DNA from 2 places in the Brotomerdimonas butyrica genome. Region 2 is predicted to be linked to the other one. Evidence: riboswitches for the same ligand, from Rfam matches in the RefSeq annotation. Region 2 holds a riboswitch; the other holds the start of a gene.
What was found. Region 2 has a riboswitch for molybdenum cofactor ahead of OCV59_RS09455 (substrate-binding domain-containing protein). Riboswitches for the same ligand answer to the same signal wherever they lie in the genome.

Region 1 (7,741 bases), on a different contig from region 2:
ACAAGCTGATGAAGGGGCTGAAGCCTGAGACTGTGGAAAAGTGCAGAGCGTATTTCGATGAAATGATAAAAAATGACGAGAAAAAGCTGTATGACGTCGACCTGCTCATGGAGGAGACCGAATCCGTGAAAGCGGAGTTCGAGAAGTTCATGAAAAGCAACAAGGCGGATGACATATTCAAGAGACTTTACGATGATATAGAGGAGTTTTTCCAGGTGCCGCCGTTCGAGGGTCTTGACAATATCGAGTACGGCATACACGAAGTGTGCGTATATTCGATACTCGAGTACTTTACATGGAAATCGCTGCCTAAGCACGACCATAAGGTGTGCCGCGATGAATACAGAGACAGCATCGCAGCGAGGACATTCGATGAGGTCGGCGACAAGTGGATCGCTTTCTGCGACGATCTGCAGGACCGTTATGAAGCTGTTTCATCAGGAAATACTGCAGACGAGCATGCGCTGAAAGTCGATATCGCAGCATGCGGTATCATAGCGATAGCAGCGATAAGAGATCAGGATCCGTTCGCTCTGGACATGGCGCAGTCAGGCGCAGCTGAAAAGGCAGAGATGATAGTGGGATCGCTTGAAAACGATACGTACAAGGAAGGCGAAAGTGCATTTACCGACAACGTAGTCAAGCTGCTCGGATTCGTTTACGGACAGGTGAAGGAGAACAGGGAGCTTGCGTGATGAAAAAGCAGCTTGATGAAGATCTTCTGTATGAGATACTGTCTGTAGTCGAGGAGATACCGGAAGGATGCGTTGCGACATACGGACAGATAGCGCGGCTTATAGGTCGTGAGAAAAATGCCAGGCTTGTCGGGAAGGCGCTCTCGGTGTCAGGCATGTACGGTGAATACCCGTGCCACCGCGTCGTGAATCACGCGGGAAGGCTCGTGCCGGGCTGGACGGAGCAGAGGAGCCTGCTCATGATGGAAGGCGTGCCTATGAAAGACGAGCACCACGTGGATATAAGGAAATGCCGCTGGGAAGAATAAAAAGAATCAGAAAGCAATAAACCAAAAGCAATAAAAATGAGCGATCCTGCATGATGAGGGTCGCTCGTTTCGTGTATAAATGGTGAAAAACGCACAAAAGCATATATTGTGTTGTTCAGATAACAGATGTACCACCCGAAGAAATGTTAAAATCAATGATTGCAAACATATCACATAAAGATAGCAAGACGGTTAAAAAAAGTCGTTATATGTAGTTGACTTTATTCATAATTTACTGATAAAATATTATCAACGTAATGACGTAATAGACTTATAAAGATCCGAGTCCATAACCCCTTCGCTCTGGCAAAAGCATGGAGTATGGAACGTTAGGGTCTGTGTGGAAACGCTCAGGCCTCCCGCATTTGGAAAGGATAAAAAGTGCAGGCTTTGCCGAAAAACGCCATAATATCCCAATGTACGGCGTATTTGCATGATGCCGTGTAAAAAGAGGTGTTTTTTGCAGAGAAAACCACTTGGAGCCTGTATTTATGTTTCATCGTCTGAAGCCCTTTTCACTGTGCGTGAAAAGGGTTTTTATATTCTTAGTGCGTAGTTCGTAGTTAAAGTAATGTTGTGAAATCGGAGGCAATTATTATGAATTTAAAGAAACTTACGCTGAACATCAACGGTGCAGACCGTATGTTCATCTGTGATCCGGAGAAGGACACACTGGCATCCGTACTTCGTCGTCTGGGACTTACAGGAACTAAAGTAGGCTGCGGTACAGGTGTATGCGGAGCATGTTCCGTTATCCTCAATGGAAAAGTGGTTCGTTCATGTGTCAGAAAAATCAAGAGCATAGAAGAATACAGCACAGTTATGACTATCGAAGGTATCGGTAATCCGCTCCATCCTCATCCGCTTCAGTATGCATGGGTAAACCTCGGAGCAGTACAGTGCGGGTTCTGCGTACCTGGATTCATCGTTTCAGCTTATCAGCTGCTTCTTGAAAACCCGGATCCGACAAGAGAAGAAATAAGAGACTGGTTCCAGAAGACAAGAAATGTCTGCAGATGTACAGGATACAAGCAGATCGTAGACGCTGTTATGGAAGCAGCTGCTATCATGCGTGGTGAAAAGACATTCGAAGACATCACATATGACTGGTCAAAAGATATAGAAGAAGGTTTCTACGGCAAGCCGCTCGTTCGTCCTAATGCTATGGCAAAGGCATGCGGTGTATGCGACTACGGCGATGATATCGAGCTCAAGATGCCTGCAGAAACACTTCATGCAGTACTCGTAATGCCGATGAAGGCTAACCACGCCAAGATCCTGAACATCGATTTCTCAGAAGCAGAGAAGATGCCTGGCGTAGTTAAGGTCATCACTGCAAAAGATAATCCTGGCGCAAACAAGCTGATGGCATACCAGTTCTCACCGAGAACAGTTGAATTCGAACAGACTCACAAGCTGCTCGCAGACGAAAAGATATTCAGATGGGGAGACCCTGTTGCAATGGTAGTTGCAGATACTAAGGATCATGCAAGAGCAGCAGCTAAGAAGGTCGTTGTAGATCTCGAACCGCTGCCTGAATACATGAGCTACCTTGAAGCTGTAAAACCTGAAGCAGAGAGGATCCACGATTCATTCGACAATATATACAGTACTCAGCCTGTATTAAAGGGCGACTACGATCACGTGGCAGAGATGATAGACAACGCTCCTTATGCTGTAGACGGAAGCTTCTATTCATCAAGAGAGCCGCATCTTTCGATCGAGGGAGATACAGTTCAGGCTTACTATGATGAAGACGGCAAGCTCTGCGTACACTGCAAGACGATGACTCTGTACTTTGACAGAGACGATATGGCAGAAGCTATCGGTATCCCTGTTGAAGATCTCCGTGTTATCGAAAACCCTACAGGCGGTTCATTCGGATGGGCGATGAACGCAGCTTCATACGCACTCGCAGGCGTAGCTACAAAGGTTACTGGAATGCCTGTTGCATTATCTATGACTTACGATGAGTTCATGGCATTCTCAGGTAAGCGTTCACCGGCATTCTTCAACGGAAGACTCGCATGCGACAAGGACGGAAAGATCCTCGCAGGAGAATTCGATTCAGGTATCGACCACGGTGCATATCCTGAAATGGGAGACGACAAGGTTACAAAGATCCTGAGATTCATGTTCTTCCCTTACTATGTACCAAACGTAGTAGGTCTCGGAAGAAGTGCTGTAACAAACCACAACTTCGGTGTTCCTTACAGAGGCTACGGAGCTCCTCAGGCATACACATGCGGCGAAGCTCTTATCGATATGATGGCAGAGAAGATCGGAATGGATCCGTTCGAGTTCAGATACAAGAATATCGCAAGAAAAGGCGATCTCAACCTGAACCAGAGAGAATTCCTCCAGTACCCTATGGAAGAGATGATGGATACATTAAAGCCTATATATGATGAAGCTGTTAAGAGAGCAGATGAATTCAACGCTGCTTCAGACGGCTCGAAGAGAAAGGGTGTAGGTATCGCATGGGGCGGATACAACGTAGGACTCGGCGGCGTTGACGAAGCTACAGTAGCTATCGAACTCGTTGGCGACGGCAAATTCAGAAAATACGATACATGGCAGGATCAGGGCCAGGGCGGAGACGCAGGATCACTCGTCTGCACACTCGAAGCACTGAGACCTTACTTCCCTACAGTTACGCCTGATGATGTAAAGGTCATCCAGACAGACAGTAAATACTGCCCTAACACAGGTGAGTCTGCAGGTTCAAGATCACACTTTGCTAACGGTAAAGCATCGATCGTAGCTGCAAAGATGCTGGCTGACGCAATGCGTAAGGAAGACGGAACATACAGAACTTACGATGAAATGATCGCAGAGGGTATCCCTACAAGATACGACGGACACTGGGTTGCTGCAGATGAATGGGATTACTTCGACTTCCTCGACCCTAACGACGGACAGGGTAACCCTACATATGCTTACACATATGCGCTGTATCTCTCAGAAGTAACTGTTGATATGAAGACAGGTAAGACTACTGTAGACAAGATGACATGCGTTGACTGGGTAGGTAAGGTTGGTAACATCCAGTCAGTAAACGGCCAGGCATTCGGCGGTATGTCACACTCGATAGGATTCGCACTTTCCGAAAACTATGAAGATGTGACGAAAGATACCAACATGCTGAAGGCAGGAGTACCTTACATCAAGGATATTCCGGATGACATGACTGCTATCCACATCGACGGATATGACGAAAGAGGACCTTTCGGATCATCCGGAGCATCAGAAGCATTCCAGTCGTCAGACCACGTTGCGGTTATCAATGCTATCAACAATGCCTGCGGCGTAAGAATCTACGAACTGCCTGCATCACCGGATAAGGTAAAGGCAGGAATCGAAGCGATCGCAAGAGGCGAGAAGCCTGAGAAACCTGAAAAGTACTTCCTCGGTTCAGATATGTATGAAGAACTCGAGAAGATCAAGGCTAATCCGTTAAGCTGGGACTAGCAGCAGGTTGCTGATCACTGAATAAAGAATTACAGACAGGTCACTGCATATGTGGTGGCCTGTTCTTTTGCAGGAAAGCAGGTATAAGGATACATGACTAATTTTTATTTGCACATATGCGAAAACGGCCATCTTAAAACCGATTTCAAGCGAGTGAGACCGGGCGATACATGCGGCGTATGCGGGGCGAAGATGATCGATTCATGTCCTGAGTGCGGAGAGCTTATAAAAAAATGGTATTATTACGGCTCGGTGCCCAGAGGGCCGAAGCCGAACGATTCGATGAGACCGGAAAAGTGCAGAGTGTGCGGCGCTGAATTCCGATGGAAATCTGATGTATAGTCGGGTACGTCTGTTACAGAAACTTGACAGAAATTTGGCGCCGACAGCGTAAGGGGAGTGACATTACCGACATTACCAGCGTAAGGGTATGCTCTTTACTTTTTGTACGACTGTTTGATATACTGATAAATAGTGCAACATTCAAAGTTTTATTTTATTGAGGAGAAGAAGATATGGATTCACAAAACAACAATCAGAACATGGGAGGTTATCAGCCAAATGGTGAGATCCCCGGAAAGAACAAAGCTATCGCGTCACTTGTACTGGGTATAATATCTGTAGTACTGTGGTTTTTCGGATATTCATCCATACTGTCGGTGGTACTTGGTATTATAGGTGTGGTAATGGCCTCCAAGTCAAAAGAAGAGGGTTATGATGAAAACATCAGGACTGCAGGCTTTATATTATCTGTGATAGGTATTATAGGCGGAGCGATATTCTTCGTTGCATGCGTGGCATGTGTAGGAATGGCAGGGATCGCAGGACTTGCTGTTTAGGAGAATGGGACAGTGGAAGCATTGATGATCTTAGGTCGAGCTGTTCCTGTATATGGACTTATCGGAGTCTCGGGCATATGTCTGGCAATGGCATATGCCTTATTTTCTTGCAGGAAATTCGGGCTGGACAGAGATGATACGGCATACATATTCGTTTTCGGTGCGCTGGGAGCCGCTGCAGGAGCCAAGATACTTTATCTGCTCGTTTCGACAGGTGACATCATCAGTGATATACAGTCAGATGAAATGAGTCTTGAGCTTGTCGTAAACAAATACATCAGCGGGGGGATGGTTTTTTACGGAGGATTGATCGGAGCTCTTCTTCTTGCCGGCTATGCAGCCGGCAGGTACGGGAAAGAGATAACTGACTTTTTTCCGGTGCTGATACCTGGATTCGCACTCGCGCACGGCATAGCCAGGATCGGGTGTCTGCTGGTTGGGTGCTGTTACGGTATAGAAGCTGATATTCCGTTCAGCATCACATACCATTCATCGCATATAGCGCCGAACGATGTGCCGCTGCTGCCTGTCCAGGCGATAGAAGCAGCAGTCGAGATATTGATATTTGCTGTCCTCGCATTTTATGCAGGGCATACAGTGAACAGGGTCAGTATACTGTGGACATATATACTTCTGTATGCACCGGTAAGATTCTGTCTGGAATTCCTCAGAGGCGACGAGGCGCGAGGCGGATTGCTGATGTTTTCGGTATCGCAGTGGATAAGTATCATACTGGTTGCAGCCGTATTGGTGCATATATATATTTCGGGCAGGCAAAACAGGAAACAGGATTTCAGGAGGCAGGTAAATGATCAGAAAAGCAGTTGAAGCGGATATAGATGCGATCGAAAAGATCTATGACGCGATAATAACGCAGGAAGAAGCGCGTGAGCACAAGCTGATAGGCTGGGTCAGAGGAATATATCCGACGAGGCAGACTGCTATGGACGCATTGCAGCGAGGAACACTGTTCGTGCTCGAACATGATGGAGAAATCGCAGCTGCTGCCAGGATAGATCAGACACAGGGAGCTGAATATGCAGGCGCCGAATGGGAATACGATGCGGCTGACGATGAGATCATGGTCATGCACACACTTGTGGTAGATCCTGCGAAAGGCGGAAAGGGTTACGGCAGGGCTTTTGTCGATCATTATAAAAAATACGCCGCTGAGAACGGATGCAGATACCTGCGCATGGACACTAATGTAAAGAACAGCAGAGCCCGCAGCCTTTACGCATCACTGGGATTCATGGAAGCGGGCGTCGTGCCGTGCACATCGTTCAACGGGATAAACGGCGTTAAACTATTGTGTCTTGAGAAAAAGCTGTGATCATCGATCCTGCGCAGCTAAATAATCTTTATCAGTGTCTTTTTTACGGGGAATCAGTTTTCCGACAACGGAATTCTGCTCCCTGTTTTTTACGTAGAAATATCCCAGTATCGCGAATACTATCGCGCCTATGAAGTTGACGAAGAGGTCAGCCATGGTGTCGATCAGACCGATATCCAGGTAGCCTCCAAGCCCCAGATCGGTACCGGAGACGGTAACATCGCGGATGTTCTTTATCACTATCGGCACATTTTCACCTGCAGGATGCAGCAGGACGGAAGAAATCTTGTGGACTACAGTATCTTTCTGCATATCGAGCTCAAAAAATCTGTCCATGCTGAATTCGAAAAACTCCCACAGAACGCCTATCGTCATCGAGAAACAGAACGATACTATAGATGTAAATATCGGCGAAAGCTGGAAAAGTATGCGGTCACTGCTGTTGAGCAGCTGCACCAGCGAGAGTCCTATCGCAGCCATAAGGAAGCCGTTCAGTGTGTGCAGCACAGTATCCCAGTAAGGGAAGATCGTGTAAAAGTTGCAGAGCTCGCCGAGTATCTCTGCGGCGAATATGAACGCAAGCAGAGTGATTTCGAGAACTGTCGGAAGTTCTATCTTGAGTGCTACCTGCATGAGGCTCGGGACTGTGAGGAGGATGAGCGTCAGCAGGCACAGAAACGAACTTTCAAAATTCCTGTTGAATATCGTGAAGATCATTATCACGATCACGAGGGCTCTGAAAATATTGTATGCTATAAATGAGCTGCGATGTTCCCGGAGTTCCCGTTTCATTGCTGTAAACAGTCTTGCGGGAAATTTTCTTTTGTGTTTTTTCATAATATATCTGTTTATACTCCTGTTCTGAATGAATACTGTGATTATTACTGATGTGTATCCGGTATGGTTTGGCATATTCCGAACATGTAATGATACCATACGCTCAAAGGTAATGTAAAGTGATGATTGCAGGATTGTTTTGCAGGGTTTTGCATAGTTTTGCACTGCTGTTTCAGCCAAAAACATATGATATATCAGGTGTTGCAGCTGAAATATGTAAATTATATCCATATAAAACTGGCCGAGCAGTTTTCCTGG
Region 2 (7,741 bases):
ACTGCCGGTGTGAAATACGGATTTCCCGTCAGAACTTCCTCGCCTTTCTCCTCTTCACCTTCATATACTGCAGCCAGAGTCCGGTCACCCGGCATCACCACTGATACCTGCCCGTTCCAGCCTGCTATCGCACCGTGAACAAGGGGTATGTTTTCCGCTTCACACGCTCGCTCGAGGATCTTTCTCGAGGATATGTTATCCAGTGCATCGACCACTGCGTCAAAACCGCGGATCAGCTCTGCAGCGTTGCTTTCATCTATGAATGCATATACCGGCTCTATCCTGACCTCTGAATTTATCAGCTTCATCTGGAGAGCCGCCTCCTCAGCCTTGCTCCTGCCGAGATTGCATTCGTTTGAAAGTACCTGCCTGTTCAGATTTGTCTCGTCGAACACATCTCCGTCTATCGCTCTGACAGTACCGACACCGATCCTTACAAGACCTTCGATCACACCGCCGCCAAGGCCTCCGCATCCTGCGACGCATACCTTTTTCGCACGAAGCAGTTTATTTTCTTCAGGCGTTATGGTCATGCTGTTGCGCTCATAACGCCTCTGCAATTTCTTTTCTTCTATCATAATCCTTCACCTGTCAGCCTCCGGACACCTTTGAAAATGCTTTCAGCAGATCTCCGTCATGAAGCTCGTCGTAGATCATCACTCTCTTGCTGTTGATCGAAACGAAACCGAAATTTTTTATCTCCCTGTAATTGAGACCTGCTATCTGCAGTGCCTCGTCGCAAGTGCAGCCTTCCGGCACTTCATACACTCGCTCCTTGTCTTCTCCGAAATACTTTTTTAAGGTACCCCTGAGAGTTATCGTGACTTTCATAAACTCCTCCTTTCATATATTTGTCGGCGTCAGCCGACATAAAGGTTACGCCCCTTTGGTGTTTCATATATTTGTCGATCGGAGATCGACATCAGGTTACACCCTTGCGGTGTTTCATATATTTGTCGATCGGAGATCGACATCAGGTTACACCCCTGCGGTGTTTCATATATTTGTCGGCGTCAGCCGACATAAAGGTTATACCCTTGCGGTATTTCTATTGTACCATGGATCCGTATTTTTAAATACACCAAAACCGGCAAGCACCGATATACCTGCCGGCTTTGTTTCATTCAGTGATACTCCTTGACACTCCCGGAATACACGCCGCCTGCGCTTTACAGTATCGACTGTATGAGCTCCTCAGGCATCGTGCCGTCTTTGTTCCAGCCCATGACTTCATAATACTGATCCAGCATATCTTCGAACGCCTCCTGCGGTATTTTCTGTCCCGCAGCCGGACCTTCTCCGCCGAGAGCCTCTCTGATGACACGTTTAGGCACAGTGTCATCGGCTCTGTTGAAGCCCTCTCTCTGGTTGAACGCTCTGCCTATGTTGAGCACACGTCTTCCGACCTCACCCATCTCTTCAGGCGTCCATTCCTCACCTGTGATCATTGTCAGCATCTCAGCCATGATCTCGTAAGTGATCGTTCCCCAGAAGTCGCAGATGCACAGTGAGAATTTCACTGCATTGAATTCACCAAGCTCGTAGACCATCTGTCCTTTTCCCTCTGAAGTATATGGAGGCATTGCAGCAGCAAATACTTCCACGTTAGGCGCATATGCTCTCATGTGACAGGCACCTCTGTCTGATACTGCGTATGCAAGCGACATCCCCCATGAGCCGCGCGGCTCGTACTGAGGATATTCTAGTCCTTTTACCTGCATCGCGAAGTCCGTGCCGCCGTATTTCTCGGAGCAGTACTTAGTTCCCCTGCAAAGGTCTGCACCTACGCCTTCCTGTCTTGCTATGAGCTCGACCATCTCTATCATCTTTTCGGCTTCTCCGAACCTGATGCCGAAATCGTATATGCCCTTTTCAGTCATTTCCATGGCCCATACTATCGTATCTCCTGTACTTATTGTATCGAGTCCCATGTTGTCGCACACTTCATTGAATTTGACGATATGTTCAGGATCTGTTATCCCTGCATTCGGCCCTGCCACTGCGATAGTCTCGTATTCCGGACCTTCGCATATAGCATTCCCTATCTTGAGGAAGTTACCGCATCCGAGTCCGCAGCTGCCGCAGCCTCTCTTGCCCTCTCTGTACTGCATCAGCACATCGCCGTTGTACTTTTCCCATTCAGGATCATTGGCGCTTGAGAAGTTCTTGTACGGTACGATGCCTCCATCTCCGCAGGCCTCCAGGAATGCAGTTGTTCCCGCATCATACACGAAAGTATTATCTTCCTGCAGAACGTCTTCGTGAAGTATCTCGAGTATCCTGTCGGTAGTCTTCTCTATATTCGCTACTTTGACGCCCTTTGTTCCCTTTATCAGGATCGCTTTCATTTTCTTGGAACCCATTACTGCACCTATGCCGCCTCTTCCTGCCTGCCTGTAGTAATCGGAGTTGATGCACGCCATATTGCTCAGCTTCTCGCCTGCAGGTCCTATCGACATTATACTGTATTCTATACCGTATTTTTCGGCAAGTATCGCCTCAGCTTCATGCGAGCCAATTCCCCACAGATCTCCTGCATCCAGGAATTCGACCTTGTCATCTTCTATCACGACATAGCACGGTTCCTCCGATATGCCCTCGAAGATTATCATATCGTACCCTGCGAATTTTATCCTGATCCCGGCATGGCCGCCTATCGAGCAGTCGTTCATCGTGCCGGTCGCCGGCGACTTTGCCGCTACCGACAGCTTGCCTGAGCACGGTACGGGAGTTCCCGTAAGCGGGCCTGTCGTGAGGAACAGCTTGTTCTTTTCACCCAGAGCATCGATACCCGGCTCCAGCTCTTCATACATATATCTTATGGCAAGGCCCTTCGAGCCTATGTATTTCCTCGCAAAGTCCATTCTGAGAGGCTCTGTGGAGGCCGTTTTTTCTTTTAAGTTTATTCTCAGCACATTGTTCTGATATCCAAGCATAGTCATCTTTTTATACCTCCTAAGCCTATTCAAAAGTCAGCGCGTTCTGCGGACATGTCTTCACACAGTTCGGATCGCCCTTGCATGTATCACATATATACGCCTTGTCGTCTCTTATCCTTACGACTTTCTTAGGACATTTTTCTGCGCATATGCCGCAGCCTGTGCACTTGTCGAAATCTACACTGATATATTCGCCCTTGGTTATTGCGCCTGTCGGACAGTTCTTCGCACATATGCCGCAGAGTATGCAGAAATGGTCCGCATATTTCAACGCACCTTTATCGTAATATGTCTCTATGGCTATCCTCGCTTTCGAAGGTATGTATTCGCCCTCCTTATAGGCGGAACAGACCTGCGCACACAGCTGACAGCCTATGCATTTAACTTTATCGAACTTAAGTCTTTTCATTTTTTACTCCTTCCTGACTCCCAAACAACAACATATGATCCGGAGTTCTGATATCAGGCATAAAAAAAGTGCATCAGAAACCCGTCGGAAAAATACTTTTCCTCAAATGAAAGGTTCTCCTTTGCACAATGGCAGGCCGCAAAATCGCTCTCACGACCCTGACGTTCCAGCCGGCAGCTTGTGTCTGGCGGGAATCGGAGCAGTATTCGTATCTATATCGGAATTATAACGCATTTTCTGAAAACATGTCAATGATATTTATTTGCTGTATAAAAACAACTGTTTATACCAGGATCTCACCTTCAACAAATCTGCGAGTCTTATCATCTGATGGATTTTTAAGCATACTCATACACTCTCCGCTCTCTATCACATTCCCGGCATACATCATTATCACTCTGTCGCACATCCGGGCCGCCTGGGCAAGGTTATGTGTTACTATAACAACAGTTGTATCCTCCTTTGCACGTGTAGAATCCAGCATATTTTCTATTTCTGATGTCGTATACGGGTCTATGTTGGCAGTCGGTTCATCCAGAAGAAGCATCTTCGGCCTGAATGATAATGCTCTTGCAAGTGCGACTTTCTGCTTTTCACCGCCGGAAAGCTTCCAGGCATGCTGCTTCCTCAGCTTCTCAAGTCCCAGCTCCGCAAGAAGGAATTCCGCTCTTTTTTCACGCTCCCGTTTATCGACGCCTCGTATTTTCAAAGGGTATATTATATTTTTTTCTACAGTAGTCGATATCATATACGGAGCCTGGAAAACCATACTTACATCATTCTGTGGAAAAGCAATACTGCCGTCATAATAAACAGTTCCTGATGTTTGCGGCAGTATACCGGCTATCACAGAAAGCAGCGTACTTTTTCCCGCCCCGTTAGGTCCTATGATCGCAGTACTCCTGCCATGCATTATCTCTCCGTATCCTGTATCCAGAACGACTTTATCTCCAAATTCTTTTTTTAAGGAATCAAAAACCACATGCATTTATGTCACCTGCTCTCCCGTTCCTGAAAATGATACAGCAGTGCATTTATTATAAAAGAAATCGTCAGCAGTATCATTCCAACGGCTATCGCTCTGTCATAATTCCCCATGCCTTTAAGCTCTGAAATATATGTAGTCATAACACGCGTCTTGCCCTTTATATTCCCTCCGACGATCATCACTGCTCCGACCTCGGAGATCGCTCTTCCGAACCCTGTAACAACTGCGGTCGTTATTCCTACACGCATTTCATAAATCAAAAGCTTCAGGCGCTGCACTTTTCCGGCGCCAAGTGTTTTTCCCAGAGAATCAACTATCTGCGCCTTTTCTTTCACCATATTATATGTAAGCCCCGTTATAATAGGCACAACGAGACAGATCTGCGCTATTATCATCGCCGGAACAGTATAATTCAGCTGCAGACTGCCTAATGGTCCTCTTCTCATAAGTATCAGAAAAACCGTAAGTCCCGCTATAACGGGAGGCAGGCTCATAAATGTATATATGAGCCTGACTATTATCCCTTTTGCTTTGAAATCATATGTCCCTATCAGTATACCCGCAGGGATCCCAGCTACAGCGGCTATGATCACTGACGAAAATGAAACGTAAAGCGATAATCCTACTATTTCAAATATCTCAGAATCTGCAGAAAAAATCAGCCGTACCGCTTCTGCTATTCCCTGTCCAATAGTATCCATATTTCAAACCTTTTCTGCTATTTAGCGTTCGGCACGAACAGCGCCTGTCCATATTCTTCAACACCGTATTCACCGATCAGCTTCTGTGTTTCCTTTGAAACGATCCATTTCTGGAATGCCTTTGCTCCATCATGATTGATGTTTTCGTTTTTATCAGGGTTCACACATATAACTCCATACTGGTTGTTCAGCACCCCGCTTGGATCCTTTTCGCATACGATCTTGAGTGCAGTGTCTCCGCCTACATTGAGCCATGTAGCTCTGTCTGAAAGTGTATATCCTGCTTTTTCATCTGTCATAGTGATGACATCGCCCATTCCTGCTGCAGCCTCAACATACCAGTCACCTGACGGCGTCAGACCTGCTTTCTCCCAGATGGATAATTCTTTTTTATGTGTTCCTGATTCATCAGCTCTTGATACAAATGTCTGCTGCTGTTCCATTATAGCTGTAAATGCTGCAACAGCGTCATCTTTTGCATTTTCACCGATAGCTGCAGGATCTGCTTCCGGACCTACAACAACAAAGTCATTGTACATTACGTCCATTCTTCCGTCCTCATCTGCATGTCCGCCTTCTACATACTCTTTTTCAGCAGCCGGCGAGTGCACCAGCAGCACATCTGCCTCTCCGTTTTCTCCCATCGTCATCGCCTCTCCGGAACCCACAGAGACAACGTCTACAGAGTAACCTGATTCCTCCTCGAATACAGGCAGGATCTCATCCAGAAGACCGCTGTCTTTAGTGCTGGTAGTAGTCGCAAGGATTATAGTTCCCTTGCTCTCTGCTTCATCCTTCTTGTCACTTCCGCATCCTGCCAGTATCGCTGTCATGGACAGTGCCACTGCAAGAACAAGAAATACTGATAAAATTCTCTTTTTCATACTTACCTCCGTTTTATGAATAAATAATATCTGATAAACAGCAGCTGCTGTTTATATCAACATACTTACTACATAAATCCCACAAAAAAAGGAACATATGTAATACAACGTAATGCAGCACTTTTATCTGCCTGCAGAACATCCAGAATAAAAAAAGAATTTTCCGGAATGAAAATTCTTTTTTTTATTATCTTTACATCATTCCTTTCCATAATGGGAGGCCTGCACGTTTCCATACAAACCCATCGATAAGCACTCCATAGCATTTATACAAGCCTTAGAAACACTTATTCGGAATTATTCATTTGTCAAATTCTGTTTATATAATACCATAACGTTGTTCAAACAACAAGTGTTTTATCACAGTACGATCGTGTCGATTTTACCGTATTATCCTGTGTTCTCCGGCACTCGTCGTCATTCTGCCGCCCGAAAATCAGAACTTCTGCTGTCCGAAAAACGCTTCTGCGGACTGCGGGAACAGTATATATGCCAGCAGTATCTCTTCTGTCGGCGCCTTGTCTCCGAGCTCCTTCTTCTTGTTGAAGAATTCCGGTGCAAGTAGATCTGCCGGCCTGCAGTCGATAGGCTCCTCTCCGTCAAGCACTTTTTTCTGTATCGCCTTGTTGAACGGTCTTATCGTCCTGCCGTACTCGCCCTTGAGGATGGCTTTCGTCTGCTTGCTGACCATCTTGTAGCGTTCGCCTGTCATGATGTTGAACACTGCCTGTGTTCCAACGATCTGCGATGACGGCGTCACGAGAGGCGGTTCACCGAGATCTTCACGCACTTTAGGTATTTCTTTGAGCACGTCCGAAAATCTGTCTTCCATGTTCTGATCCTTCATCTGCACGTACAGGTTCGAGAGCATGCCCCCGGGAACCTGATATCTGAGCGTTTCCGTATCGACGTCCATCATCTTGATGTCGATCATGCCCTTCTGTTCGGCATGTCTGCGGAACTCTCTGAAGTATTCGGTCGCTTTGATCATAGCCTTTTCGTTGAGCTCGACGTTCCTGCCTGCCATTTCCAGCGTCTTGAACATAACTTCCGTCGCAGGCTGGCTCGTACCCATCGCCAGCGGTGAAAGCGCTGTGTCTATGCCGTCGCATCCGGCATCTATGGCCTTGAGATAGGTCATCGGAGCCACTCCGCTGGTGCAGTGCGAATGCAGCTGTATAGGCACATCGACGGTCTTCTTGAGCATCTTTATCAGCTTCTCTGCATCATAAGGCATAAGCAGCCCTGCCATGTCCTTGATGCATATCGAATCTGCGCCCATTTCCTCGAAATCCTTCGCGAGCTTCTTCCAGTATTTCAATGTATATTTTTTACCGACAGTATATGACATCGCCATCTGCACGTGCGCGCCTTCCTGTTTCGCGGCATTGACTGATCTCTCGAGATTCCTCGTATCGTTGAATGCATCGAATATACGGAAAATGTCTATGCCGTTGTCCACGGATTTTCGTATGAATGCGTCCACGACATCGTCCGGATAATGATTGTAGCCGAGCAGGTTCTGCCCTCTGAGGAGCATCTGCAGCTTCGTCTTGCGGAATCTCCTGCGCAGCAGCCTGAGTCTCTCCCACGGATCTTCGTTGAGATATCTCATGCACACGTCAAAGGTCGCGCCGCCCCAGCACTCGACCGAGTCGTATCCGATCTCGTCCAGCACTGATGCTATCGGCAGCATATCAGAGGTCCTCATCCTTGTCGCCATCAGCGACTGATGCGCGTCTCGAAGGATCGTCTCTGTGAATTTCACTTTCCCTTTATTCATAAAAATCATATGATTTCTCCCTTTTAGCCAGTTAGTA

Region 1: linked by a shared signal. The riboswitch ahead of OCV59_RS03510 (molybdopterin-dependent oxidoreductase) and the one ahead of OCV59_RS09455 (substrate-binding domain-containing protein) in region 2 are both predicted to bind molybdenum cofactor.

Annotation. Positions count from the first base shown of each region.
Region 1 is NZ_JAOQJP010000003.1:160,492-168,232, reverse strand. Features, by position in the region: gene OCV59_RS03520 (hypothetical protein) at 1-695, shown strand, start outside; gene OCV59_RS03515 (MGMT family protein) at 695-1,003, shown strand; molybdenum cofactor riboswitch at 1,271-1,392, shown strand; gene OCV59_RS03510 (molybdopterin-dependent oxidoreductase) at 1,601-4,474, shown strand; gene OCV59_RS03505 (DUF2321 domain-containing protein) at 4,568-4,816, shown strand; gene OCV59_RS03500 (DUF4190 domain-containing protein) at 4,990-5,313, shown strand; gene OCV59_RS03495 (prolipoprotein diacylglyceryl transferase) at 5,326-6,141, shown strand; gene OCV59_RS03490 (GNAT family N-acetyltransferase) at 6,122-6,646, shown strand; gene OCV59_RS03485 (hypothetical protein) at 6,647-7,483, opposite strand.
Region 2 is NZ_JAOQJP010000012.1:26,074-33,814, forward strand. Features, by position in the region: gene OCV59_RS09425 (HesA/MoeB/ThiF family protein) at 1-578, opposite strand, end outside; gene OCV59_RS09430 (MoaD/ThiS family protein) at 592-831, opposite strand; gene OCV59_RS09435 (aldehyde ferredoxin oxidoreductase family protein) at 1,170-2,942, opposite strand; gene OCV59_RS09440 (4Fe-4S binding protein) at 2,962-3,348, opposite strand; gene OCV59_RS09445 (ABC transporter ATP-binding protein) at 3,632-4,336, opposite strand; gene OCV59_RS09450 (ABC transporter permease) at 4,342-5,037, opposite strand; gene OCV59_RS09455 (substrate-binding domain-containing protein) at 5,055-5,921, opposite strand; molybdenum cofactor riboswitch at 6,107-6,230, opposite strand; gene OCV59_RS09460 (pyruvate carboxylase subunit B) at 6,358-7,713, opposite strand.